3 regions of the Bacillus sp. JZ39 genome follow, and region 1 is predicted to be linked to each of the others. Evidence: riboswitches for the same ligand, from Rfam matches in the RefSeq annotation. Region 1 holds a riboswitch; each other region holds the start of a gene.
What was found. A riboswitch is a leader RNA that binds a small molecule or an ion and turns the genes downstream of it on or off. The one in region 1 is predicted to bind S-adenosylmethionine.
Positions count from the first base shown of each region.

Region 2: another riboswitch for S-adenosylmethionine. It lies ahead of metK (methionine adenosyltransferase); the one in region 1 lies ahead of metI (cystathionine gamma-synthase/O-acetylhomoserine thiolyase).
Region 3: another riboswitch for S-adenosylmethionine. It lies ahead of M1D65_RS09930 (2-hydroxyacid dehydrogenase); the one in region 1 lies ahead of metI (cystathionine gamma-synthase/O-acetylhomoserine thiolyase).

Region 1 is NZ_CP096389.1:1,226,838-1,233,221, reverse strand. Features, by position in the region: gene M1D65_RS06415 (DUF819 family protein) at 166-1,356, shown strand; gene M1D65_RS06410 (GNAT family N-acetyltransferase) at 1,426-1,971, shown strand; gene metC (cystathionine beta-lyase) at 2,003-3,175, opposite strand; gene metI (cystathionine gamma-synthase/O-acetylhomoserine thiolyase) at 3,168-4,289, opposite strand; SAM riboswitch class I at 4,357-4,477, opposite strand; gene M1D65_RS06395 (esterase family protein) at 4,645-5,367, shown strand; gene M1D65_RS06390 (YjcG family protein) at 5,404-5,919, shown strand; gene M1D65_RS06385 (GNAT family N-acetyltransferase) at 5,919-6,341, shown strand.
Region 2 is NZ_CP096389.1:2,912,328-2,918,711, reverse strand. Features, by position in the region: gene M1D65_RS14955 (ABC transporter ATP-binding protein) at 1-236, opposite strand, end outside; gene M1D65_RS14950 (ABC transporter substrate-binding protein) at 249-1,253, opposite strand; gene M1D65_RS14945 (alpha/beta hydrolase family protein) at 1,405-2,178, shown strand; gene M1D65_RS14940 (DUF2584 domain-containing protein) at 2,230-2,472, shown strand; gene pckA (phosphoenolpyruvate carboxykinase (ATP)) at 2,511-4,094, opposite strand; SAM riboswitch class I at 4,291-4,429, shown strand; gene metK (methionine adenosyltransferase) at 4,597-5,799, shown strand; gene asnB (asparagine synthase (glutamine-hydrolyzing)) at 5,949-6,384, shown strand, end outside.
Region 3 is NZ_CP096389.1:1,992,148-1,998,531, reverse strand. Features, by position in the region: gene M1D65_RS09960 (YozQ family protein) at 1-149, opposite strand, end outside; gene M1D65_RS09955 (hypothetical protein) at 193-315, opposite strand; partial or broken gene M1D65_RS09950 (hypothetical protein) at 384-501, shown strand; gene M1D65_RS09945 (UPF0715 family protein) at 591-995, shown strand; gene M1D65_RS09940 (hypothetical protein) at 1,367-1,660, opposite strand; gene M1D65_RS09935 (molybdopterin oxidoreductase family protein) at 1,728-3,770, opposite strand; SAM riboswitch class I at 3,918-4,009, shown strand; gene M1D65_RS09930 (2-hydroxyacid dehydrogenase) at 4,106-5,128, shown strand; gene M1D65_RS09925 (FGGY-family carbohydrate kinase) at 5,146-6,384, shown strand, end outside.

The DNA.
Region 1 (6,384 bases):
GTATGTGTTACTGGGTATGTTGTTGTCTTTCTGACAAGTTCTATTATATAACCTCCTCCTCTATTCGTCAACTGCTTTTTCAGAAAAACTTTTTTCGGACTTGCTGTTCTGTTCATCGGCTATTATAATATGTCTTAATTTTCTAACAATAGAGGTGATGGGGTTTTGCATTCTTTGATTTCTTCCGATGATGTATGGGTATTATGGGGGTTTATTGCGGTGTGGGCGGCAGTGAGTATCGGGCTGGAGCAGCGCTTTAAGTGGGCGTCCGCTGTGTCGGGCGCTATTATCGCCCTTGCAGGCGCTATGGTGTTTACAAATGTAGGAGTGCTTCCTGTTGAGTCGCCTGTGTATGACACTGTGTGGTCTTATGTGGTACCACTGGCGATACCACTTTTATTGTTTCAGATCAATGTTCGGCAAATTTTTAAGGAAAGCAGGCGTTTGCTGTTTATTTTTCTGATTAGCTCCGCTGGCACTGTGCTTGGGAGCATTCTTGCTTTTTTTCTACTTAAACAGCATATTCCCTATCTCGATAAAATCGGTGGGATGATCAGCGCCTCTTATATCGGCGGCGGGGTCAACTTTGCGGCGATGGCGGCAAAATTTGAGACGCCTGGTGAATATGTATCGGCTACCGTTGTGGCTGATAATTTTATGATGGCGCTTTTGTTTTTTATTTTAATCAGCATTCCTGCACTCAAATGGTTTCAGCGGCATTATGCCATGCCGTTTGAAGAGAAGGTAAAAGCCGATGGAAACAGCGGAAACAGTGCTGAAAGCTATTGGAAACGGAAGGATATTTCCTTAAAGGATATCGCTTTTAATGCCGGTGCCGCTTTCGCGCTTGTTGCGGTTAGTATGAAGGTTTCCGGTTATTTTAAAAGCATTTTTTCTCATCCCCTGCTGACCGGTACGCTTGGCGATCAGTACCTGGTGCTTACGTCTTTAACTGTTCTTATCATTTTTCTTTTCCCGCGTTTTTTTGAAAGGCTCAATGGATCTCAGGAACTTGGAACCTTTTTGATTTATTTGTTTTTTGTGGTGATCGGCATTCCTGCAGATCTCCGTTTAATCGTCACGAATGCCCCCCTTATTCTATTATTCGTGTTTATCATTGCGATCAGCAATTTAGCGGTTTCCTTAGCTGCCGGAAAATTGTTCCGTGTGCGGCTTGAAGAAATTCTGCTCGCCGTCAACGCTACTGTCGGGGGACCGACGACTGCGGCTGCGATGGCAATTGCCAAGGGATGGCGGGAGCTTGTCGCCCCGATCATGCTTGTCGGTACGCTCGGCTACTTAATCGGCAACTATGTTGGCACTTTTATGGGAAATTGGTTTTCTTCCTTCTTATAAAAAGGATATTTGCATTTCCCTGAGAATAATGTAAGAGGAATGCTGACACGAGAACGGAGAGATCACTGTATGTTAAAAGGAAAAACCATTTATGTTAGACCTTTAGAAGTAACGGATGCCGAAGAAAATCTGCGGCTGCAAAGTGAAAATCGAGATTTTTTCGAACAGTTTTCTATGATACGCGCAGACGATTACTATACGGTTGAGGGGCAAAGAAAACGAATAACCGAGTATCAGGAAAGACTTGAGAAAGATGAAGAATATCATTTTGGCATCTTTACAGCGTCAGACGATAGATTAATCGGGACGGTTTCGCTCTTTCAAATCATCCGTGGGGCGCTGCAAACTGCGTTCATTGGGTATTTTTTAGACAAAGCTCATAATGGAAAGGGCATTATGACAGAGGCAGTCAGATTGGTTGTTGATTATGCGTTCCACGAATTGAAACTGCATCGGATTGAAGCCGGTGTGATGCCCCGTAATCTCGGGTCCATGCGTGTTTTAGAAAAAGCGGGATTTCATAAAGAAGGCATCGCCCGAAAAAATGTAAAAATTAATGGCGTTTGGGAGGATCATCAAGTCCTCGCGATTCTGAATCCTGATGACGAACAATAATAAAAGAAGCCGGCCATCCCCGGCTTCTTTTTTAACGAACCGCAACTGGAGCAATTTCTTTCAGCGCTTGTTCGAAATCGTGTTCTAAATCATCTGCATGTTCGACGCCCACACTCAGACGGAGCAGGCCATCAGTGATACCGCGTTTTTCACGCTCTTCCTTAGGCATTGCCGCGTGAGACATCGTTGCCGGATAGGACAAAATCGATTCCACGGCGCCAAGGCTGACAGCGAAGACCGGCAGTGACACATTCTCGACTAACTTCTTAACGGCCTCTTTGCTTTCAAGCTCAAAAGATAGCACGGCGCCCGCTCCCGTTGACTGGCTTTTATGGGTTTCAGCGCCGGGATGATCAGCCAGTCCCGGATAATACACGCGCTTGACCGCCGGGTGCTTCTGGAAAAATTCCGCAAGCCGCTGGGCTGTTTGGCTCGCTTTTTCTAAACGGACCTGCAACGTTTTTAAGCCGCGCAGCACGAGCCAGCAATCTTGCACGCCAAGGACGGCGCCGAACGCGTTTTGCAGCTTATACAGCTGCTTCCCAAGCTCTTCATCTTTGACAGCAGCCAAACCTGAGAGCACATCGCTGTGTCCGCTTAAGAATTTTGTCGCGCTGTGAAGTACAATATCCACGCCGAGGTCAAGCGGACGCTGCAGTGCCGGTGTCATGAATGTATTGTCCAGAAAGGTCAGACAGCCGTTTTCTTTTGCAAGCTGAACAATCGCTTTAATATCCGTAATCCCAAGTGTCGGATTTGATGGCGTCTCCATATAAATGACCTTTGTATTCGGCTTGATGCTCCGCGCCACTTCATTACGATCCGTCATGTCGACAAACGTATGCTCAATGCCAAACCGGGTCAGCACCTCTGTCACCATACGGAAGGTTCCGCCGTATACATCTTCTGTCACAAGAACGTGATCACCCTGTGACAGCAGTAAAAATGCTGTTGAGATGGCAGCCATGCCTGAACTGAAAGCAAATCCTCTTGTTCCGCCTTCCAGTGCGGCAATTGTTTCTTCGAGAGCTGTTCTTGTCGGCGTGCCAGAGCGGCTGTAATCATATGCCCCGAACTCTTCAAATGAAGATTGGTGAAAAGTCGAGGCGTGCTGAATCGGTACACTGACCGCCCCGGTTCCGCCGTCTGTTTTAAATGGATTGTGCACGAGCTGGGTTTCCAGCGTCCAATTGTGTTTACTCAAAAGAAACAGCTCCCTCTTTGACCTGACATAATGCCTGTTTTAGATCCTCTTTTAAATCTTCCGCATGTTCAATACCGACAGAAAAGCGCAGCAACCGATTGCACACCCCGTTTGCGATGCGGATCTCTTCAGGAATATCCATGTGCGTCTGGGTCGCAGGGTATGTAATAAAGCTTTCCACCCCGCCGAGGCTTTCTGCAAAACAAATGGTCTTCAGCGCTTTTAAAAACGGATTGACCCATTCTTCTTTTTGCAGACGGAAGGACAGCATGCCGCCTTTTCCGGGATACAGCACATCCGAAATTTCTTCCTGCTCTTCTAAAAACGCCGCAAGCTCCTGCGCGTTTGCCTGATGCTGGCGCATTCTGAGGCTCAGCGTCTTCATTCCTCTCATCAGAAGCCACGAATCAAATGGCGGCAGGACGGCGCCGATTGCATTTTGATGCTGAAACATTTCCTCTCCGAGCTGCTCATCCTTCACCACGACAAGTCCAGCAAGCAGATCGTTATGCCCGCCTAAATACTTGGTTGCGCTGTGAATGACAATGTCAGCTCCCAGCTCAAGCGGCCGCTGCAAGACCGGTGTATAAAATGTATTATCTACGATCAGCAGAAGACCGTGCTCCTTTGTAATCCGGGCAATATGTTCAATGTCCGCCTCCTGCATGAGGGGGTTTGTCGGCGTTTCCACAAACACCGCTTTTGTATTCGGCGTAATCTTAGAGCGTAAACAGTCCTCATCGCTGAAATCATCATAATGAAAAGTCAAGCCGTATTTTTTCCATTCATTTTCAAATAAACGGTACGTGCCGCCATATAGGTCCGATGAAACGATCAGTTCATCTCCGCTTTTAAACAGCGCCATAATCGTTTGGATAGCAGCCATTCCCGAACTAAAGGCAAGCCCTCTCGCGCCGTTTTCTAAGTTAGCGATCGCGTCCTCAACAAGCTGGCGTGTCGGATTTTTTGTGCGGACATAATCAAATCCGGTAGATTCTCCGATCCCTCTGTGGCGGTATGCTGTTGATAAATAGATAGGAGCACTCACTGTTCCCGTGACTTCATCGCTACGGTTCCCAATTTGAGCTAATTTCGTTTCAACGTGCTGTGACATATAGCTGACACCTTCCCTTTTCAAAATAAAAACCCCTTCTTCATAAGAAGAAGGGGTTTAACGCTTCTTCTTATCTTCCAAGCATAAAAAACGCTTGCTGGATTTAGCACCTTGGCGCTTTGCACATGCAAAACAAGCCGGTTGCTGAGGTTTCTAAGGGCCAGTCCCTCCACCTCTCACGATAAGAAATATCGATTTCAATTTTCTGATTGTTTTATATTAGCGCAATTCACAGTTTATTTCAACACTTTTTTCTTCGTGTGCCGAACCGTTTAAAGAGAGAAATTTCTAATAATTCATGGTACAATAATTGAAAATGCAAGAAAGTATAGTGATGTCCTGGAGGAATGTTTTTATGGCACCGAAAAACGGCACAGTGCAAGAAAAGAAATTCTTTTCAAAAGAGCTTAACGAGGAAATGACCTTGCTTGTTTATCTGCCGTCCAACTACTCCCCGCTTTATAAATACCATGTCATTATCGCGCAGGACGGCCACGATTATTTCAGGCTGGGGAGAATCGGCAGACAGGTTGAGGAATTGCTGTCGAAACGCGAAATAGACCGGAGCATTATTATCGGTGTTCCTTATAAGGATGTAAAAGAGCGCAGAAACACCTATCATCCGGAGGGTTCAAAATTTTCGGCTTATAAACGGTTCATCGCCCATGAGCTCGTTCCTTTTGCAGATGATGAGTATCCAACCTATCAGATCGGTTACGGCCGAACGCTGATCGGTGATTCGCTCGGAGCAACCGTGTCACTTATGACAGCGCTTGATTATCCGAATATGTTTGGCAACATCATCATGCAGTCTCCCTATGTTGACAAACACGTACTAGAAGCCGTAAAACAGTCAGACGATATCAAACACCTCTCTATTTATCACCAAATCGGAACAAAAGAAACTGACGTCCACACGACAGACGGGAACATTCTGGACTTTACAGAACCGAACCGGGAGCTGAAACAGCTGCTGGAGAAAAAGCTTTCCGATTATGATTTCGAGCCATTTGACGGAGACCACAAATGGACATACTGGCAGCCGCTCATCACCCCGGCGCTGAAAAAAATGCTTTAACACTCTATCATACTTTATTTCCAGGAGGGACATAATATGAAATACGGAATCGTTTTATTTCCATCAAAAAAGCTCCAAGACCTTGCAAACTCTTACAGAAAGCGCTATGACCCAAGCTACTCTCTAATCCCGCCTCATTTGACGCTGAGAGCATCCTTTGAATGCGCGGAGGAGAAAGCGGATCAGCTCGTATCACATTTAAGAAACATCGCAAAAGAGTCCCACCCACTCGTTCTCAAAATGACAAAATACAGCTCATTTGCGCCTGTCAATAATGTCATTTACATCAAAGCAGAACCGACGGAAGAGTTAAAAACACTCAATGAAAAGCTATACACCGGTGTGTTGGCAGGAGAACAGGAATATAATTTCGTTCCGCATGTGACGGTCGGCCAAAATCTTTCCGACGATGAGCATTCAGATGTGCTGGGACAATTAAAAATGCAGGAAGTGTCGCATGAAGAAATCGTTGACCGTTTCCACTTGCTTTACCAGTTGGAAAACGGATCGTGGACAGTATATGAAACCTTCTTGCTAGGCAGAGGAGAATAATGAAAGCAGTTATCGCAAAAAATGAAGAACAACTGAAAGATGCATTCTATGTAAGAGAAGAAGTCTTTGTCAAAGAACAAAACGTGCCTGCTGAAGAAGAAATTGACGAACTTGAAAATGAGTCAGAGCATATCGTCGTGTATGACGGTGAAAAGCCTGTCGGTGCCGGAAGATGGCGCATGAAGGACGGCTACGGCAAGTTAGAGCGGATTTGCGTACTGAAAAGCCACCGCTCAGCCGGTGTCGGCGGCATCATTATGAAAGCGCTCGAAAAAGCCGCGGCAGACGGAGGCGCTTCCGGTTTCATTTTAAACGCGCAAACACAGGCTGTGCCGTTTTACAAGAAACACGGGTATCGCGTGCTTTCTGAAAAAGAATTCCTCGATGCCGGCATTCCGCACTTACAAATGATGAAGGACTGAACGCATCCGGATCTTTTGAGATCCGGATTTTTACTGCATATAA
Region 2 (6,384 bases), 1.7 Mb from region 1:
CCAATATTATGTTCTTTTTGATTCGGCTCACGGCCTTCAATCAGAACTCTGCCTTCTGATGGCTCAATCAAACCGGCAATAATGGAAAGCAGTGTTGTTTTTCCGCAGCCGCTTGGGCCGAGAAATGAGATGAAATCACCTTTTTCGGCATCGAAATGAATATCCCGCACAGCCGTTGTTTTTTCTTTAATAGAAAAATAAGTATGGGTTACATGGTCGACATGTAAGAAAGACATAGATGGCGCCTCCTATTTCTCCGAGGTGACTTTTTCAGCAATTTCTTTATTTACAAGCTGATTGTATGGAATGTGCTTCGGCAGTTCTCCCGATTGATCCATAATGGTTTGGAGAAGCTCCCATTCTTTTTCGTTAAGCAGAGGGTCTGGTGAATATGAATGCTGTTTTTTATAGCGTTCAATGGATGTTTCGATGACGTCTGGGTCGGTATCATCAAATTCATCTTTAATGGCATCTGTGATGTCCTTCGCAGAATGGTTTTCAACCCACTGCTGCGCCTTATAAATGGCCTTTGTAAACTTGACGGCTGTGTCTTCATTTTTCTTCAAATAGCTTTGTTTCGCCATAAAAGTCGTATAAGGAACCTCTCCTGATTCTTCTCCGAATGAAGCCACGATATGGCCGATGCCTTTTTTCTCAAAGAGAGAAGCCTGCGGTTCAAAGAGCTGTACATACTCACCGGTTCCAGAAGCAAACGCATTGGCAATATTGGCGAAGTCTATGTTCTGGATGAGGTCTATATCCTTATGCGGGTCAATCTTATGTTTGTTCAGTACATACTCGCCGACCATTTGCGGCATGCCGCCTTTTCGCTGACCGAGAAACGTTTTTCCTTTCAACTGATCCCAGTCGAAGTGTTCAACATCTTCTCTCGCGACAAGAAACGTTCCGTCTGTCTGAGTCAGCTGGGCGAAATTAATGACGGGATCTTTAGCCCCTTGCGCTTCGACATAAATAGATGTTTCTGACCCGACAAGCGCGATGTCGGAGCCGTTGGAAAGAAGCGATGTCATCGTTTTGTCTCCGCCCCAGGTCGTATTCACATCGACATCAAGCCCTTCTTCTTTAAAAAACCCTTTAGACTCAGCAACATATAAAGGTGCGTAAAAAATTGAATGGGTCACTTCAGCTACCTTGACTTTTGTGAGCGTTTCTTCCTGCTTGCAAGCCGCCAGGGCGAACATCAGAAAGATACTGCCGACACAGGCGAAGCTCAGCCTTAACCATCTGTTCACATAGACAACCTCCTTATTTCGCATCAAGTTAATATCCTTTTTTGCTTTACATATCGTATGATGGGTATAAAAATGTGTGAATGCCTAACCAGGTTCTCCGGATGTAATTTTGGAGTAAGGAAAGCATATAGAAAAAAAGGAGGCGGCTGTTTTGATTGTAGAGAAAAGAAGATTTCCGTCGCCAAGCCAGCATGTGCGTTTGTATACGATCTGCTATCTGTCAAATGGATTACGGGTTAAGGGGCTTCTGGCTGAGCCAGCGGAACCGGGACAATATGACGGATTTTTATATTTGCGCGGCGGGATTAAAAGCGTGGGCATGGTTCGGCCGGGCCGGATTATCCAGTTTGCATCCCAAGGGTTTGTGGTGTTTGCTCCTTTTTACAGAGGAAATCAAGGAGGAGAAGGCAATGAGGATTTTGCCGGAGAAGACAGGGAGGATGCATTTTCTGCTTTTCGCCTGCTTCAGCAGCACCCAAATGTCAAGAAGGACAGAATTCATATCTTCGGCTTTTCCCGCGGCGGAATTATGGGAATGCTCACTGCGATCGAAATGGGCGGGCAGGCAGCTTCATTTGTTTCCTGGGGAGGCGTCAGTGATATGATTCTTACATATGAGGAGCGGCAGGATTTGCGGCGAATGATGAAAAGAGTCATCGGCGGAACACCGAAAAAGGTGCCTGAGGAATATCAATGGAGGACACCGTTTGACCAAGTAAACAAAATTCAGGCACCCGTGCTGTTAATCCATGGAGAAAAAGACCAAAATGTTTCGATTCAGCATTCCTATTTATTTGAAGAGAAGCTAAAACAACTGCATAAGCCGGTGGAGACATGGTACTACAGTACATTCACACATTATTTCCCGCCAAAAGAAAACCGGCGTATCGTGCGGCAGCTCACACAATGGATGAAAAACCGCTGACAGTGAAATATGTTATGATAAAGAAAAAAGAGAACGAAAGGGGATTTCACTTTGGGAATGCCTGTTGAATTTAATACACTGATTGTGACAAAAGGAAAAGAAGTTCGCATAGATGAAAATATATTCACGTTAGAGAAGGACGGATACCGAGTATATCCGATGGAGATTCCAATGGATGTACGCAAAACAAAGTTTGGCGAAAAGTCAGGCACAGCTGAAGTGCAGAAGCTTCAATGGGAAGAAGGCCGGACCATCATTACATACAAGCTGACTTCTTTGCATTCCGTCAATTAAAACAAGCCAAGAGCATAATTGCTCTTGGCTTTTGTTTTTTATACGAGAGGGCCGCCTGCCTGGGCGATGGCATCGGTATGTGCGAACTTTTTAAAGTTCTCTTTGAATTCATTTGCAAGGTAGACTGCTTTTTCTTTGTATTCTTCCTTGTTGGTCCACGTATTTTCAGGCTGAAGGATATGATCAGGAACGCCAGGAACATGTGCTGGAATGTGCAGGCCGAAAATATCGTCAGTTATCATTTCAGCATCCTCTAATTTACCTTCAATCGCTGCTTTGACCATTGCTCTAGTGTAAGAAAGCTTCATTCGTTCGCCTGTGCCGTAGCCGCCCCCGGTCCAGCCGGTATTGACTAAGAAAACGTCTGCGCCGTGTTCATCGATCTTTTTGCCGAGCATTTCAGCATAGACGTGAGCAGGAAGCGGCAGGAACGGTGAGCCGAAGCATGTAGAGAACGTCGTTTCAGGAGACGTGACACCACGTTCGGTTCCGGCAAGCTTACTCGTGTAACCGCTCAAGAAATGGTACATGGCCTGCTCCTTCGTTAGTTTGCTGATCGGCGGCAGGACTCCGAATGCATCAGCCGTCAAAAATACAATTGCTGACGGATGGCCGGCCATGCTTGGAGTCACGATGTTGTCAATCATATGAATCGGGTAAGCTGCCCGCGTGTTTTCAGTATAGAAGGAATCATCATAATTGGCTTCGCGTGTATCTTCGTCAACAACGACATTTTCGAGAACAGACCCGAAACGGATCGCGTTAAAGATTTGCGGCTCCTTTTCCTCGCTTAAATGAATGCACTTAGCGTAGCACCCGCCTTCAATATTAAAGACGCCTGTATCAGACCAGCCATGTTCATCGTCACCGATCAGCTTGCGGTCAGCATCTGCCGACAGGGTGGTCTTGCCTGTTCCTGACAGTCCGAAGAAAAGGGCGACGTCGCCTTTTTCACCGACATTGGCGGAGCAGTGCATAGATAAAATATCTCTTTCAGGCAGCAGGAAATTCATAATGGAGAAAATGGACTTCTTCATTTCACCGGCATACTCAGTTCCGCCGATTAAGATCGTCCGCTTTTCGAAAGAGACAATAATAAACGTTTCGGAATGAGTGCCGTCTGTTTTTGGATCCGCTTTGAAATGCGGAGCAGAAAGAATGGTGAACGGCTGCTCAACTGTTTTCTTATCATTTCCTTCCGGACGGATAAACAGCTGCCGCGCAAATAAATTGTGCCATGCGAACTCATTTACGACAGTGATCGGCAGTCTGTATTTCTCGTCTGCTCCGGCAAATCCTTCGAAAACAAACAGCTCATCTCGCTCCTTTAAATAGCTGACAACTTTCGTGTACAGCCGCTCAAACGCTTCTTCTGAAATCGGCTGATTCACCGGGCCCCAATCGATCTTATTTTTCGTGCTTTCTTCCTCCACGATGAATTTATCTTTAGGTGAGCGTCCTGTGTAAGCGCCTGTAGTCGCACGAACAGCACCTGTGGATGTTAAAATGCCTTCGTTTCGGGAGAGGACTTTTTCTGTTAGCTGTGCTGCTGATAAATTATGACGCACATTTGGACATGTTAATAAGGCTTGTAAATCAGCGGTCAAATCAACTGAGTTCATATGAAACCTTCCTTTATCGTTTTTTGTGTTTTGCTAATTGTGAATTAGTATAACATATATTTTCAAATAGTCTATACTATTTATTATTTTTTGTGTGTGCATTTCCATTGTTTTCCCTCAATATAGGTGCCTATTTCTTCTGAATCATATTGACATTGCAAACCCTTTTACGATAAGATATTTCATTGAGCGGATACTCTTATCCCGAGCTGGCGGAGGGACAGGCCCTATGAAGCCCAGCAACCGGTTTCTCTGTTATTTATTATGTTCAACTGAGTGAGACAACCAAGGTGCTAACCTGTTGCAAGGTTGTATGATTCCTTGAGCGATAAGAGTGAAAGGCACAAAGACCAAACCCTTTCCTCGATGGAAAAGGTTTTTTTATTTCATAAATATGCCAATTAACATTCTCTAATATAACTGTACATTGTATAAGAGGGAGCGAGTTCCGTATCATATATACAAGGTCTTTCGGGAGGCCTTGTGCAGGAGGAAGCAAATCATGAGTAAAAATCGTCGTTTATTTACATCAGAATCTGTTACGGAGGGGCATCCGGATAAAATCTGTGACCAGATTTCTGACAGCATTTTAGATGAAATTTTAAAGAAAGACCCTAACGCGCGTGTTGCTTGTGAAACATCTGTGACAACAGGTTTGGTTCTTGTAAGCGGAGAGATCACAACTTCTACGTATGTTGACATTCCGAAAACGGTTCGCCAAACCATTAAAGAAATCGGATACACACGTGCAAAATACGGATTTGATGCGGAAACTTGTGCGGTTTTAACATCAATTGATGAGCAGTCTGCTGATATCGCGATGGGCGTAGACCAAGCGCTTGAAGCCCGTGAAGGCACAATGAGCGACGAAGAAATTGAAGCGATTGGTGCGGGTGACCAAGGATTAATGTTCGGTTATGCGTGCAACGAAACGAAAGAGCTTATGCCTCTTCCAATTTCACTTGCCCATAAATTAGCCCGCCGCCTAAGTGAAGTCCGTAAAGAAGATATTCTTCCGTACCTTCGCCCTGACGGCAAAACACAGGTAACGGTTGAGTACGATGAAAATAACAAACCAGTCCGCATTGACGCGATTGTTATTTCAACTCAGCATCATCCTGAAATTACACTTGAGCAAATTCAGCGCAACATTAAAGAACATGTCATCAATCCGGTTGTTCCTGAAGAGCTGATTGATGAAGAAACAAAATATTTCATCAACCCTACAGGACGTTTCGTAATCGGAGGCCCTCAAGGGGATGCGGGACTTACAGGACGCAAAATCATCGTTGATACGTACGGCGGCTATGCACGCCACGGCGGAGGCGCGTTCTCAGGTAAGGACGCGACGAAGGTAGACCGTTCTGCAGCTTATGCGGCAAGATACGTTGCGAAAAACATCGTTGCGGCTGAGCTTGCTGATTCTTGCGAAGTACAGCTTGCTTACGCGATCGGTGTTGCACAGCCTGTGTCAATCTCAATCAACACATTCGGTTCAGGAAAAGCTTCTGAGGAAAAACTGATTGAAGTTGTTCGCAATAACTTTGATTTACGACCTGCCGGCATTATCAAAATGCTTGATTTGCGCCGTCCGATCTACAAACAAACTGCTGCGTACGGCCACTTTGGACGTCACGATGTTGACCTTCCATGGGAGCGCACAGACAAAGCGGAGCAGCTGCGTAAAGAAGCGTTAGGAGAATAATTTTATAGCCGCTTACTGGTTAAGCGGCTTTCCCTTTTTTATCGTTGTATTCATGTTTATTTTTTTACATAACTGTGAAACCAAATACTATTCACAGCGTCTATAAATAGGGGTTCAATGATGACAATTTTAATTATGGAGGCAATACTATGTGTGGATTTGTCGGGGTTTTTAACAAGCATCCGTTAGCTCAAACCGCTGATCAAGAAGAACTAATCAAACAAATGAACCAAATGATCGTTCACCGCGGTCCTGACAGTGATGGATATTTCCATGATGAGCACGTCGGCTTCGGATTCAGACGGCTCAGCATTATTGATGTAGAAAATGGCGGACAGCCTTTATCATATGAAGATGAAACATATTGGATTATCTTTAACGGAGAAATCTATAACTATATTGAACTGAGAGAAGAGCTTGAAGCAAAGGGGTACACATTCAACACGGATTCGGACACAGAGGTTCTTCTTGCGACTTACCGTCACTATAAAGAAGAAGCGGCGTCCAAACTGCGCGGTATGTTTGCCTTTCTGATTTGGAATAAAAACGATCATGTGCTTTATGGGGCAAGAGATCCATTCGGCA
Region 3 (6,384 bases), 770 kb from region 1:
TTGTTTTCTTTGTTATGAGTTTGTGTTTCAGTGTTTACACTTTCTGTCTCAGTATTGCTGCTTATAGATTGCTGAAAATCATATTCCTTGTCTAATGAAGAAAATCTTTTATAATCATCAGGTCTGTCTGCACCGTTTTTTTGAGTCACTTTACTTCCTCCAGATTATTGATATTTTAGTGGGGGTAAGAACTTATTTCGTTCTTTTAGGATCAGAACCATGTTTTTTAGGATCATCTGCTTTAAAAGCTGTTTCAGTCTCATGGTCATTTCTCATTTGTTCAATACTTGAATTTTGAATTCCCTTTTTACTCATTGGTTTCACTCCTTTACGAAAAGTGTTGAATATCAACTCTTCTTATTTTGTCTGTTGATCAGGTATTCATTCACTTTTTTCATTCGCGCTTTCGCCAATCAGGAGATGCGTTTTCATGCCAGCGTATTATCTAATAAAAGAACGTCATTTTTGAAACCTTTTATTAGCGCATTGCGTATAGCACGTTGGGGAAGACATCTCGATAAAAGAAATACAAAGGTTGTGAATTTATACTAACAGCACTGTGAATAAATCAAACAAGGGGGGGTGAAAAAATGAAAAAAATCGCATCATATTATTTAATGACATTAGGGCTATCCAGCCTTACATTTGGTTTGTTTTTAGGGTTTTATTCTTTCGTTATGTATGGCGATATGATAATTGCATTGTTTACGGCAGCAATTGCTTTATTATACGGTTTTGTGGTGTATGGCCTTTTTGCTGTTCCGCTCCAAATGAAGTTGCAGAAAAAAGCGAGAACATTCAATGTCATGTACCTCTTGATTTACAGTGTGGTTGCTTTTATCGCAGCTTTCCTGTTTTTTGTTATCAATGAACCTGCGTCAATAGCATGGACATTGCAATCGTACTTTTATTATATGTTAAGTATTGCGGCTGCAGTAATTTACTGGTTATGGGATTCTCTGATCCTTTATAAACGTACAGCTTCCGGTGTATAGGCTGATTTTTACCAATCGGAGAAATATGGAGGTTCAATAAAAATTCAGGATCTAAAAGCTTTAGGTTTCATATTTTTTTAAAAAAATCCTCCGCGGATAAAGGCGCAGTATGGGGGCATAATGAGAGCACACATTCGAACCGAATAGGTTTTCTAAGTGTTTTACGATACATACGTTCATCAAGATCATCACGTCATCGGAATATAAAAACTATTGTTGTGGAACGGGCATCTTGAGTTGTTTGAGGAAAGAACATAGATGGTGGTTTATCGTTTTATCAGCGCTTATGGAACAAAGTTTTGGTGGCGGTCAATCCATACAGCTAAACAGAGGAGAGCGTGACAATGAATCTCGCTCTCCTCAGATTTGTTTTATTCACCCTGATGTTTTTCAACTAATGTGAATGTCCAATCTTTTAACATATGTTTCTGGACATATTTTTTTCCGTTTATTTCGATGTAGGGCAGGTCTGCCATGTCTCCAGCTAACTGTTTTGCTTCAGTCGTTGTTATTCCTAAAAAAAGTCCGATGTAAAAGTAAATATCCCGTTCTTTTATTAGCAAGATATCATTTTGTTCATTACCTTTGGTTTGGTTCCTCTGCTTTAAGCCTTCACCGATAAAATATCCAGCCAAAGCAATACCAATTCCTAAAAAAACGTCCATGTGTATGCCTCCATTATGTCGATGTTATGTTATACGGGCTTGGCATACTAGGGGTTTCATTATTTTTTCAAACCTTTTCAATCTGCACGCGTCCTGAAAAAAAGGTGGCGCCGCCGCCCATATCGGACAATCGGTCTGGGGTTAGCGCGTTTACAAGCTGTTTTTTTCCTTGTTCATCCGCCCATAATCCTTGGCTGACAACGACACCTGGCAGCACTTGTTCTCCAACTGCAGCGGTCAGCTGGCATTCTCCCCGGCTGTTCCAAATTCGTACAGGTGCCCCATCAACGATTCCGTGTTCTTCAGCATCTTTTGTGTTGATAAAGAGCTTTGGCGTCTTTTCAAGCTTGATGTGTTTTTCATTATTGGAAAATGTTGAGTTTAAGAAATTATGGTTTGGCCCCGGAACATACATAAACGGATGTTCATTATCGGTTACAAGAGGTGTATATGTCGGTAAAGCAGGGAAGCCGTCTTGTTTCATTTGTTCTGAATATAATTCTATTTTTCCGCTTGGCGTTGGAAGTTCGCCCGGAAACAGTCGCTTTTCGCGTTTCGCTTTCATAAATGAATGCTTAGCAAGTGCATCGTAATCAATCTCTGCCAAATGTGGATTATCTGGATGGTCAAGCGCCTGGCGGATTAATTCTTCATCTGAATCTTTAAGCTCCTGGTCTGTGAATCCCATGGCTTCAGCCAGTAATCGGAAAACCTCAGTGTTAGACTTGCTTTCCCCATATCTCTCAATCACCGGCTGCTGAAGCTGAATGTAATGGTGCCAGTAGGAGGTGTAAAAATCAGTATTTTCAAAAGCGGATGTTGCAGGCAGTACAATGTCCGCATATGCAGCCGTTTCCGTTAAAAACAAATCATGAACCACAGTAAACAAGTCTTCCCGCAGCAAGCCCTGTCTGACTTTGTTTGCTTCGGGCGCGACGACGGCAGGGTTCGTTCCGTAAATAAATAGAGAGCGAATCGGCGGGTCTGTTTCCAAAAGCACCCTGCCAAGCTGATTCATATTAAACGACCTCGGGGTGCGCCCTTTCAATAAGTCGGGCCGCTGCAAGGCATTTGTGTTATATTCTAAAATTCCGCTGTTATGCTTAATTGCGCCGCCCCCTGTGTGCAGCCATTGGCCGGTGATCGCCGGAAGACAGGCAATCGTCCTTACAATCATCCCGCCGTTATCGTGATGCTGGGGTCCGTTTCCGATTCTGATAAAAGAAGGGGAGGTTTCCCCGTACATTTTTGCCAGTCGGTAAATATCTTCGGTACTGACACCGGTGATCGTCGATACCTTTTCAGGATCATATTGTTTCACGTGTTCACAGAGCTCTTCATAGCCAACCGTGTACTCGGACAGAAATGCTTCATCATGAAGGTTTTCTTTAAATAAAATGTGCATGATGCCAAGAGCAAGTGCACTGTCGGTTCCCGGTTTTATTGGGATAAACCAATCTGCAAGACGTCCTGTTTGATTTTTATGCACATCGATCACGACAATTTTGGCACCTTGTTTTCGCGCTTTTTGGGCGATCGTAATTTGGTGCATGTTTGTGCTGACCGCATTTATTCCCCAAAAAATAAATAGTTTTGTATGAATGGTTTCCTCAGGGTCGATTCCCGCGCTTATGCCCATTGTATATTTATAGCCTTCAGATCCCGCTTTGCTGCAAATCGTCCGTTCAAGCTGGCTTGACCCCATGCGGTAAAAAAAGCGGCGGTCCATTCCTTCAGCTGTCAATTTCCCCATATTTCCGTAAAAGCTGTAAGGAAGTATGCTTTCAGCTCCCTCTGCATCAATCAGCTGTTTCCAGCGGGAGGTGATCGTATCGATTGCCTCTTCCCAAGAAATCGGTTCAAATATCGCTTGGCCTTTCGCACCTGTTCGTTTGAGCGGTGTAGTCAGCCGCTTTTCATCATAGATGCGCTCCGTCATATTCCGGACTTTGTTGCATATGTTTCCGGCTGTGACAGGATGATCAGGGTCTCCTTGCATTTTTACGATTTTCCCGTCTTTTTTATGTATTAACAATCCGCACTGATCCGGGCAGTCCAGCGAGCAAACGGATTTGAAAATGCCGTTTTGTTGTGTGGCAAAAGATTTCATGGCCCAGTTCCTCTCTCTAGTTAGATATTTTGTAAGAATTATAACATTTCGGATGATAACGTCAATTCTGAAAAAAGAGATTGACATCAATCTGAGACTTCTTTATGATAAACGTATTCTTCATTCTGAAAATTACATACTCAACATTTTCTATCCAGAGAGGTGGAGGGACTGGCCCTATGAAACCTCGGCAACATTATTGTGCCAATTCCAGCAAGCGTCAGCTTGAAAGATAGGAAAGCAAGGTTTATACCGGCGTCTGCCTGTAACAGAGCGCGCCTATATATGAATCTCTTTCCATCTGCGGAAAGAGATTTTTTTTATGAAAAAATACGATGAAAAGGATGTTTTGCACCATGACGGTTTTGGTTACAGCACCGTACAACGAAGAAGGACGAAAAGAGCTAGAAAACTTGTTTGACTCAGTTGCTTATCAATCTTGGAAGGAACAAGGCCGGGCATATCGGGAGGATGAACTCATTCAGCTGCTAAAAGCAACAAATGCGACAGGCTTGATTACTGAACTTGATCAGGTAACAGACAGCGTATTTGCTTCTGTTCCCGAACTTTCATTTGTCGGTGTTTGCAGGGGAATGCCCTCCAATGTGGATGTGGCAGCTGCCTCAAAAAGAGGCATACCTGTTTTTTATACACCAGGGCGGAATGCACAAGCCGTTGCTGAAATGTTTATTGGAAATGTGATTTCCTTTCTGCGCCATACCAGCGCCTCGAATCAATGGCTGAAGGATGGAAAGTGGAACAGTGATTACCTGCAGGCTTATGTCAAATTTAAAGGAAATGAATTAACAGGAAAAACGGTTGGCATGATTGGGTTCGGGGCGGTTGGCCAAAGGATTGCAAAACTGCTGACTGCGTTTGACTGTAAAATAAATTATTACGATCCATTCATTCAAGACGATCATCCGCTGTATGAAAAAGTATCTCTTAAAACGGTGTTTTCAGACAGTGATATCGTTTCTGTCCATCTGCCTCGTACTGAGGAAACACTTGGATTTATTGATCGGAAGTATTTTGATCTGATGAAACAGAGTGCGATTTTCGTCAATACTTCAAGAGCAGTTGTTGTAAACCGTGAAGATCTTTTATCTGTATTAAAAGAACACAAAATCAGAGGTGCGATATTAGACGTTTTTTATCATGAACCTCCAGAGGAATCAGATTATGAATTGATTTCATTGCCTAATGTTCTGGCAACACCGCATCTCGCTGGAGCAACATTTGAAGTGGAGGATCATCACGTGACGATACTGAATAAAGCCCTCAAAAAGTGGAAGGGTGAAAAAACTCTTAATATTCCGACAATGTATAACAAGGACGAACTGAAAACAGGGGTATAAGAAAGGAGGCTAACAGAATGAAAAAACAAAAAGGCTATCTCGTTTTTGATATTGGCACAGGCAATGCGAGGGTAGCGGTCGTGAGTGTAACTGGCAGTGTTCTAACAGTTGAACGGGAGGACATCGTGTATTCCACAGAGACGCTTTACCCGGACAGCCGTTATTTTTCTCCTCAGGTGCTGTGGAAGCAGGTGATGAATTTGGCAAAACGTGTGCTATCCCGTTCGTGTGATATTGACATCATTGGTTTGACATCGACGAGTCAAAGACAGGGGATTGTTCTGATCGATCAAAACGGCGATTCTTTTCTTGGGCTGCCGAACATCGATAACCGCGGTCGAGAGTGGGAGGCGAGCATTCCCGATCGGGAAGAGATATACAGCCGCACAGGCCGCCTGCCAACCGCACTTTTTTCCGCGCTCAAGCTTTATGGATTAAAACAGCGCCAGCCCTCTTTATGGGAAAAGACTGCAAGCTTTACTAGCATCAGTGATTGGGTGACGTACCAACTGAGCGGAATATTAACATATGAACCATCACAGGCAACAGAAACCCTGCTGTTTGATGTGAAGCAAAACACTTGGTCAGAAGAGATGTGCGACATATTCGGCTTTTCTCCATCTATCCTTCCGCCTCTTGTAAGAGCGGGAACAGCAATTGGAACGATAGCAAATGAATATGCATCCGAATTAGGCCTTTCAATAAATGCTAAGGTTATAGCAGGGGGCGGGGATACACAGCTAGCTGTCAAAAGCACCGGAGCTGGACTTGAGGACATTGTCATTGTATCAGGGACAACAACGCCAATAACCAAAATTACTGCGGATCATGGCGACACAAAACATAAAGCCTGGCTGAACTGTCATACGGATCAAGGGCATTGGCTTGTGGAAACGAATCCGGGAATTACCGGCTTGAATTATCAAAAATTAAAACAGATTTTTTATCCGAATGAAACGTACGAAGTAATGGAGGAGGAGATTTCTGCACTTGCAAAAGAAGACCATGCATGTGTAGCGGCTCTCGGCTCTTATTTATCGGCTGAAAAGAATGCGTTAACGAGAGGCGGTTTTCTTTTTGATGCCCCGCTGTCAGCACATTTAAAGAGGGCACATTTTGTACGTGCAGCGCTAGAAGAGATCGCATTTTCAATTAAATGGAACTTTGACATTTTAACAGAGGTTACTCCGTTTGAACGTGACTATGTTTGGGTGTGCGGAGGGGGATTCCAAAGCAAAGCGCTCACTCAATATATC